Regions from separate parts of the Xanthomonas sp. 10-10 genome, predicted to be linked through region 1. Evidence: predicted binding sites of a transcription regulator. Region 1 holds the regulator's gene; each other region holds the start of a gene.

Region 1 (2,202 bases):
CCGGCCGCCTCCGGTCGCCGCCACATGGCCGAACTGGCCCCGGCCCAGCACATCGGCCTGGTCAACGTGTTCTCCGAACTGGAACGCGACCTGGACGTGATGGTCATCGACACCGCCGCCGGCATCACCGACAGCGTGCTGACCTTCTGCCAGGCCGCCCAGGACACCGTGGTGGTGGTCTGCGACGAACCGGCCTCGATCACCGACGCCTACGCGCTGATCAAGGTGCTCTCGCGCGAACGCGGCGTGGACCGCCTGCAGATCATCGCCAACATGGTGCGCGACCCCAACGAAGGCCGCCTGCTGTACGACAAGCTCTCCCGCGTCTGCGAAAAGTTCCTCGGCGACGTGTCGCTGAACTATCTCGGCCACGTCCCGCAGGACGACTGGTTGCGCCTGTCGGTGCAGCGTCAGCAGCCGGTCATCAAGGCCTACCCCGCCAGTCCGTCGGCGCAGGCCATCGCCGAAATCGCACGCCGTACCTCGCGCTGGCAGGCTCCCACCGTGCCGCGCGGCAACGTCGAGTTCTTTGTCGAACGCATCATTCAACGGGGAGTGGCCGCATGAGCACCGCTACCGCAACCACGGCCAGCGCGCAGTACCGCGCCGTGCAGCGCAACAACGCCAACGACGTGGTGACCCAGCACGCCGACCTGGTCCGCCGCATCGCCCACCATCTGGCCGCGCGCCTGCCGGCCAGCGTGGAAGTGGACGACCTGATCCAGGCCGGCATGATCGGCCTGATCGAGGCCTCGCGCAGCTACGACTCCGAACAGGGCGCCTCGTTCGAAACCTATGCTTCGATCCGCATCCGCGGCTCGATGATCGACGAGATCCGCCGTGGCGACTGGGTACCGCGTTCGGTGCACCGCCGTGCCCGCGACGCCGCTGCGGCGGTGCGCAAGATCGAGCAGAACACCGGCCGCGCCGCCGCCGCCACCGAGGTGGCCGCCGCGATGGAAATGCCGCTGCCCGACTACCTGCGCCTGATGGAAGATGCCGCACGCGGCCAGGTGCTGAGCCTGGAATCGCGCATCGAGGATCACGGCGAGCTGGACACCACCGCCAAGGGTGGCCCCAATCCGCAACAGATGATGGAGCGTGGCGAATTCGGCCGCGAGCTGGGCAAGGCCATCGGCCAGTTGCCCGAGCGCGAGCAGCTGGTGCTGTCGCTGTACTACGAACAGGAATTGAACCTGAAGGAAATCGGCGCCGTGCTCGGTGTCAGCGAGTCGCGCGTCTGCCAGATCCATGGCCAGGCCGTGGTGCGTTTGCGCGGCCGCCTCAAAGTCTTCGAACTGGCCGATGCCGGTGTCGAAATTGACGACTAATTTTTTCGCGTATTTTTTAGCGTTAGGAGCTTGATGTGAACAAGAACATGCGGATCCTGATCGTGGACGACTTCTCGACGATGCGACGTATCGTCAAGAATCTGTTGGCGGATCTCGGCTTCACCAATACCGCAGAGGCCGAAGACGGCAACAGCGCACTGGCTGCGTTGCGCGCGGGCCCGTTCGATTTCGTGGTGACGGACTGGAACATGCCCGGCATGACCGGCATCGACCTGCTGCGCAACATCCGCGCCGACGCCAAGCTCAAGCACCTGCCGGTGATGATGGTGACCGCCGAAGCCAAGCGCGAGCAGATCATCGAAGCGGCGCAGTGCGGCGTGAACGGCTACATCATCAAGCCGTTCACCGCGCAGACGCTGGAAGAAAAGCTGGGCAAGGTGTTCGAACGTCTGGCGGCGACCGCCTGATGAACGCCACCGTGGAAACCGATGCCGAACGTGCCGCGTTGATCGAGCGCCTGCAGAACGCGCTCGATGCACTGGAAAGCGGTGACCAGGTCGCCTGGCGTCGCGAGGTCGATCACCTCGCCGCCCTGCGCACACGCCCGATGATGCAGAGCCTGAGCCGGCTCGCGCGCGAACTCGGCCAGGCGCTGGGCGAGTTGCCCACGGTGCCCGAGGAAGCCGGCGAACTGGACGATGCCTGCTCGCGCCTGGACCACGTGGTGGAAATGACCGAAAAGGCCAGCCATCGCACGCTGGACCTGGTGGAAGAATGCCGCGTGCTGGCCAACCAGCTGCGCGACGGTGGGCTCAATGAAGACCAGGGCGCGCTGCTGGAAAAGATGCGCCACAACCTGACCGAGCTGTCGCTGGCGCAGAGCTATCAGGACCTCAGCGGGCAGATCATC
Region 2 (2,202 bases), 590 kb from region 1:
ATGCCATGCGGTCGCTCCATGCTGGGCGGCCGCAGCCCCGGCGGGTCCATCGCGCCCCGTCGCTGAGGCCACCCAAAATTCTTACGGGGACGGCGCGCACGCTGCACCGTCTCCTCTCTGGCGGAACACTTCCGCCGTACGCATTCGTCCATACGAGGTAATTCCATGGAAATCACTGCTTCCCTGGTCAAGGAACTGCGCGAGCGCACCGGCGCCGGCATGATGGAGTGCAAGAAGGCACTCGTCGAAAACGCTGGCGACATCGACGCTGCGGCCGAGTGGCTGCGCAAGTCGGGCCTGGCCAAGGCCGACAAGAAGGCTGACCGCGTTGCCGCCGAAGGCCGCATCGCCACCGCACAGGCCGGCGGCAAGGCCGTGCTGGTCGAAGTCAATTCCGAGACCGACTTCGTCGCCAAGGATGAGAACTTCCTGGCCTTCACCGAAGTCGTCGCCAATGCCGCACTGAATTCCGACGTGGCCGATACCGATGCGCTGAAGAGCGTCAAGCTGGACAGCGGCGAAACCATCGAAGAGCGTCGCGCTGCGGTCATCGCCAAGGTCGGCGAGAACCTGCAGGTGCGTCGCCTGGTCCGTGTCGACAGCGCCAACAACGTCGCAGCCTATGTGCACGGCGGCCGCATCGGCGTGCTGGTCGAGCTGAAGGGCGGCGACATCGAACTGGCGCGCGGCATTGCGATGCACATCGCTGCCATGAACCCGCCGCACGTCAAGGCATCCGACGTTCCGGCCGAGTTTGTCGCCAAGGAAAAGGAAATCGAACTGGCCAAGATGTCCGAGAAGGACAAGTCCAAGCCGGCCGAAATCCTGGAAAAGATCATCAGCGGCAAGATCAGCAAGATCGTCAACGAAGTGACGCTGTACGGCCAGCCGTACGTGCTGAACACCGATCAGACCGTCGAGCAGGCCGTCAAGGCCGCTGGCGCCGAGGTGATCGGCTTCCAGCGCCTGGCCGTTGGCGAAGGCATCGAGAGGGTGGTGGAAGACTACGCCGCCGAAGTGATGAAGCAGGCTGGCCTGGCCTGATCTTCGCCACAGCGTGAAGAAAGCCGCGGCCATGCCGCGGCTTTTTTTTTGCCTTCCACTGCGCGCCGCATCCACACGCAGCAAACTGAAGCGCACGCATCCGTCGCGGCTTCAGCCGGCCTCGACGCTATAGATGTCGTCGGGGTTGCCGCTAAACCTGGATGCCAACCACACTCTCAGAACCCGCCGCGCATGCATTCCAGCGCGGCGACCGCGGGCCGTGGCGTGCTCAAACTCACCGAACGCAGCTGTATGCTTGCGTTCACTGTTGGCGATGACTCATGCAACCAGATCTCCAGGCCGCCCTGCACTACTGCCGTAACCTGCCCTCGCCCCCGGGCGTCGCGCTGCGCATCATCGAGCTGGCGCAGGACCCGGATGTGGACATGACCACCACCGCGAAGGTCATCGGCATGGACATGGCCCTGAGCGCACGCATGCTGCGCGTGGCCAACTCGCCGCTGTACGCCAGTCGCCGCCGCGTCGACAACCTGGGCCAGGCACTGACCATGCTCGGCCTCAATGCGACCCTCAGCCTGGCGCTGGGATTTTCGATGGTGCACGGCGTGCGCAGCACCTTCGCCGCGCATCCGTTGCATGAGCGCATCTGGCGTCGCGCCGGCCTCTGCGCCCTGGCAAGCCGCATCCTGGGCCAGGCCTATGGCATCCGCAAACCCGAAGAATTGATGCTGGCCGGCCTGCTGCAGGACATCGGCAAGCTGGCGCTGCTGCAAGGCGCACCCGCGCTGTACGCCCCACTGCTGGAACAGGCGCCCGACAACGCGTCGCTGCTGGAGGCCGAGCGCCAGCACCTGGGCGCCACCCACGCCGAGATCGGCGCCTGGCTTGCGCACCAGTGGCAGTTGCCGCACTACCTGCAGAATGCGATCGCGCAGAGCGAAGAAGAGCCGGCAGGGCTGGAGCCCTTCATGGCCTGTGTGGCACTGTCCGGGCACCTGGCCGACATCTGGCTCTCCGCCAGCGCCGTCACCGCGACCGAGCATGCGCAGCGCCAGGCGCAGGACGTGCTGGAACTGGATGCCGAACGCTTCGAAAAAGTGATCGAACGCATCGCCGAATCGCTGCCCGAGCTGGAAGCGCTGTTCGATATCCGCGTGCCGCAACCCGAGCACATCCAGCTGATCTTCGAACAGGCGC
Region 3 (2,202 bases), 1.4 Mb from region 1:
CCGGCCCGCAGGCCGCCCCGCTGAGCTACACCATCGACGGCAAGCAGTACATCGTGGCCGCCGTGGGCGGACACGACCGCATGGAAACCAAGTCGGGCGACAGCGTGATCGCCTGGGCACTGCCGGACGATGCGCAGGCCACGCCGGCGAAGTGATCGCCGGCGCGCTCGCGCAGTGACACAACAGACCGGCCGTCGCGAGACGGCCGGTTTTTTTTTGTGGGCGCGGCCTGCCGATTGAGCAGAGTGACGCTGCGCGGCTGGGGTGGAGCCATGGCGTGCGGTCGGACTCCGTGGCTGCAGCAGCAGGTCTCGACTGCACATCGTTGCGCCCGCCGATGACAGCTGTGCCGGAACCGCGGCTTGACGGCCGGGGCATCTGCATCGCCCTGACCTCTCCTCGGATTGCCGTTTTTTCCGACGCTCCTGGATCACCGCGCGCGACGTTCTGCTGCTGCGATTTCCCGATGCCCAGGGCAACGTCATGGCGTCGGTGTGTGCCGACGCTGACGTCAGCGCGGAACCTGGCGACCGGCAAACCTGCACAGCGAACCGGTCACCGCTACCAGGCCGCTGAGAGACAGGCCAGGTGCATTCCATCGGAGTGCGGACTGCCTCAACCGAGGTGGCCGAAATTCACACGGAATTTACAAATACAGGTACCGATTTTGCACGTCGGCCGACCGCCGCGAGCTTGCACACGCTCACTGAAACCGCTTCCAAATCAACCACATCGGCTGTTTCCCGGCTCGGCGGCACGCATTCCGACAAACGGTCCGTTCACACCATCATGATTCAGACCCAGCCGCCGATACCCCATTGCAGCCTACTCCTGCTGCACACCGTTCCCCCTTTCCCAGAACACACGTTGGACTCAGCCTATGTTGCCTTCACACGATGCCGCACCCGTTACCCGCCCAACAGCGGGCGCAAACGTTGCGCGTACGACCTGGACTGCATGGATGCCCGCTGCCGCACACCTCGGGCTGCTGGCCTTGCTGACGTTCTATGCCGCCACGCTGATGCCCGGCGGCGTCGGTAGCGCCCTTGCGAAGCTGTTCCCGGCCCTGCTGGTGCTCGGCGCGGCCAGTGTCGGCCTGTGGTGGTGGGCGCGTCATCGCAACAGTGCGCAGCTGCAGCAGGCGATGAATGTGGTCGCTGCGCTGGGCGAAGGCCGCTTTGAGCGCCTGGACCTGCGCAACGTTTCCGGTGAACTCGCACCGCTGCTGAAGACCTTGCAGGCGAGCCAGGACAAGCTGGCCATCCGCATCGACGTGATGGAGCAAGGCCTGCGCCATGGGCAGTTCGTGATCAAGGCACTCGACGATCTGGACACCATGATCCGCATCGCCGACGACGACGGCCAGGTGCTGTTCGCCAACCGCAAACTGCTGGCGATGCTCAAGCTGATCGAGCCGGATGTGCAGAGCTTCCGCCCCAGCTTCCACGCCGAAGGCTTCGTCGGCGGCAGCATCGGCGACATCTATCCGGACAGCCAGGCCGCCATCGACCGCATGCGCGCGTTGAATGCCTCCAAGGCCGTGCGCGCCCCGTTCTTCGGCCGCCAGATCGACTTCGTCTACAGCCCGATCATCGCCGCCGACGGCACCAAGCTGGGCACCATCGCGCAGTGGGTGGACGTCACCGCGCAGGTCAACGCCGAGCAGGCGCTGATCCAGATCATCGACGCCGCCTCGGCCGGAGATTTCAGCCGCCGCATGCAGCTCGACGGCATGGACGGCGTGCTGCTGTCGTTGGCACAAGGCATCAACCGCATCTACGACTCGGTGGAGACCCACCTTGCCGCACTGGCGCGCGTGATCGGCGCACTGGCCGAAGGCGACCTCACCCAGCGCGTGGACGGCGATGCGCACGGCATCTTTGCGCGTCTGCGCGACGACACCAACCAGACCGTGGCCCGCCTGACCGAAATCATCGGCGGCATCCAGACCGCCTCCGACACCATTCGCCAGGCCGCAGTGGAAATCGCTGCCGGCAATACCGATCTGTCCGAGCGCACCGAGCAGCAGGCCGCCAACCTGGAAGAAACCGCAAGCTCGATGGAAGAACTCACCTCCACCGTGAAGCAGAACGCCGACAGCGCACTGCAGGCCAACCGTCTGGTGGTGGGCACCGGCGAAGTGGCGCAGAGCGGCGGCCAGGTCATGGACGACGTGGTCGCCACCATGAGCCAGATCAGCAC
Region 4 (2,202 bases), 1.6 Mb from region 1:
CGATGGCCGCGTGTCGCGCGGGAGCAGCCGCGCACCTGCACGCGTCCAACCGGTGCGGCACGGCGATGCGCGCGCCTGGAGAGACTAGTAAAGCCTGGCGCACAGTCGTCAGGTGGGGTGCGGACAGTGCGCTCGGAACCGGAGTGTGCGAGGGGCATCTGCCGCACCGGGCACCGGCTACGTCCGCCTGGCTGCGCAGTCGTTTTGCCAAGCGCTCTTAGAACAGGTCCACGCTGCCGGTCTGTTGCGTGGTCTGCAGCAACTGCCCGCTGGTGATCAGCTCGGAGTACACCACCGCGCGATTGCGGCCGTGCTGCTTGGCCCAGTACAGCGCCTTGTCCGCTTCGTCCAGCAGCTGGCTGATCAGCCGCCCGTGGGTCAGCTCCACGATGCCGGTGCTGAGCGTGACCTGCCCGACCTGCGGGAACACATGCTCGGCAACGGCCAGGCGGAAGCGCTCGAACAGGCTGACCGCCACATCGCGATCCACCCCACGCAGCACGATCACGAATTCTTCGCCGCCGAAGCGGAACAGCAGATCGTCCTGACGGAACGCGCGCTGCATCAACTGCGCCACCAGCAGCAGTACTTCGTCGCCGTACAGATGACCGAAGGTGTCGTTGACCCGCTTGAAGTGATCGATATCCACGATGCCCAGCCAGATGCTGTCGTTGGCCGGCGCGTCCGGACCAGCTGCGAACAGCCCCAGCACCACGTCGTCGAATGTCTTGCGGTTGCGCAGGCCGGTCAACGCGTCGCGCTGGGCATCGTCGAGCAGGCTGCGGTAGTTCTGGAAGAAGCGTGCGAAGCCCTGCAACATCGCCTGTTCGGCAACACCGGGCGTGCGCGCACCGCCCACCCGCAGGCAGGTCCGGATGCCACGCGCTTCCATCATCGGGTACAGCAGCAGCGCATTGCCATCCTGCTGCAGCTGCACCACCTCGCCAGGGCCATGCACGTCGGCCAGCCGGGCACGCATCTGCGCATCCTTCAGCTCGGCCACCGTCAGCGACAGGCGGCCGTCGTCGTGCAGGCGGGTTTCGGCCATGGTGCGGCCGTCCGGGGCGATGCGCAGCAGCGACAATTCCTCGACGGAGCAGACCTCGCGCATGGTGCGCAACAGGCTCAGATCGAGCAGATCGGCGTCGCGGATGGCGGTCATGTCCACCATCCGTTCCAGCAACGGCGTAGCGCTCATTGGCGGCGCAGCCGGTGCGCAAACGCGGGCCCGCCCTGCCGGACGCGGCGGGCTGGCAGACAACTGGAGTGGCAACGCGCAGGCTTCACGACAACGACCGGCAGTCAGGATGCCGGTTCATCGGCGTTGCCCGCGCAAACTTGAGACCGCTCGCCGACCGTGCTCAGCCCGCATCCAGCCCTCGGTGCGCAGCGGACAAAAATGCCCGGCGCTGCGATGGGGCGCATCGCCCCGCGGGGCTCAGGGCAGCGCGGACTCCAGCGCGTCTTCGCCCAGGGCATGCCGCTGCATCAGCCGGCGGCTACCGGCATTGAGGCCCTCGACCTGCACATCCAGATCGTGATGCCGCAAGCGCTGCACCACCTTGTCCAGCGCCGCCACGGCGGTGATGTCCCAGAAATGCGCACGGCTGACGTCGATCACCACGGCGCGGCCAGGCACCTGCCGTGCGTCGAAAGCGTCGATGAACACATCGGCCGAGGCGAAGAACACCTGTCCGCGTACGCTGTAGGTGCGCACGCCGTCTGCGCCATCGCTGTGGGCGATCTGCAGCAGCCCGGCCACCTTGAAGGTGAAGAACACCCCGCTCAGCACCACGCCCACCGCCACGCCGGCGGCCAGATTGTGGGTCACCAGGGTCACTGCCACCGTGGCCAGCATCACCACGCTGGAGGTGCGCGGATGGGTGATGACGGTGCGCAGCGAGCGCCAGTCGAAGGTCTCGGCCGACACCATCACCATGATCGCCACCAATGCCACCACCGGCACCTGCGACACCCAGGGCTTGAGCAGCACCATCAGGATCAGCAGGAACACCCCGGCGAACAAGGTGGACAGCCGGCCACGGCCGCCGTACTTCACGTTGCCCACGGTCTGGCCGATCATGCCGCAACCGGCGATGCCGCCGAACAGGCTGGCCGCTGCGTTGGCGACCCCCAGCCCGGTGCATTCGCGGTTCTTGTCGCTGGGGGTGTCGGTGAGTTCGTCGACCACCCGCGCAGTCA

Evidence for each region. The regulator FliA, encoded in region 1, starts transcription of late flagellar genes. The targets are predictions, from matches to a motif close to TAAAGTTTNNCNNNCNNNGGCCGATAA.
Region 2: a site for FliA is predicted at 1,173-1,199, ahead of VZ068_RS07885 (GGDEF domain-containing protein). Genes of this name have one in related genera too.
Region 3: a site for FliA is predicted at 788-814, ahead of VZ068_RS15970 (methyl-accepting chemotaxis protein). Genes of this name have one in related genera too.
Region 4: a site for FliA is predicted at 1,316-1,342, ahead of VZ068_RS03740 (GGDEF domain-containing protein). Genes of this name have one in related genera too.

Annotation. Positions count from the first base shown of each region.
Region 1 is NZ_CP144460.1:2,447,039-2,449,240, reverse strand. Features, by position in the region: gene VZ068_RS10335 (MinD/ParA family protein) at 1-567, shown strand, start outside; gene VZ068_RS10330 (RNA polymerase sigma factor FliA) at 564-1,331, shown strand; gene cheY (chemotaxis response regulator CheY) at 1,367-1,759, shown strand; gene VZ068_RS10320 (protein phosphatase CheZ) at 1,759-2,202, shown strand, end outside.
Region 2 is NZ_CP144460.1:1,852,047-1,854,248, reverse strand. Features, by position in the region: gene tsf (translation elongation factor Ts) at 166-1,044, shown strand; gene VZ068_RS07885 (GGDEF domain-containing protein) at 1,326-2,202, shown strand, end outside.
Region 3 is NZ_CP144460.1:3,810,860-3,813,061, forward strand. Features, by position in the region: gene VZ068_RS15965 (membrane-bound PQQ-dependent dehydrogenase, glucose/quinate/shikimate family) at 1-155, shown strand, start outside; gene VZ068_RS15970 (methyl-accepting chemotaxis protein) at 881-2,202, shown strand, end outside.
Region 4 is NZ_CP144460.1:885,304-887,505, reverse strand. Features, by position in the region: gene VZ068_RS03740 (GGDEF domain-containing protein) at 218-1,198, opposite strand; gene VZ068_RS03735 (SulP family inorganic anion transporter) at 1,439-2,202, opposite strand, start outside.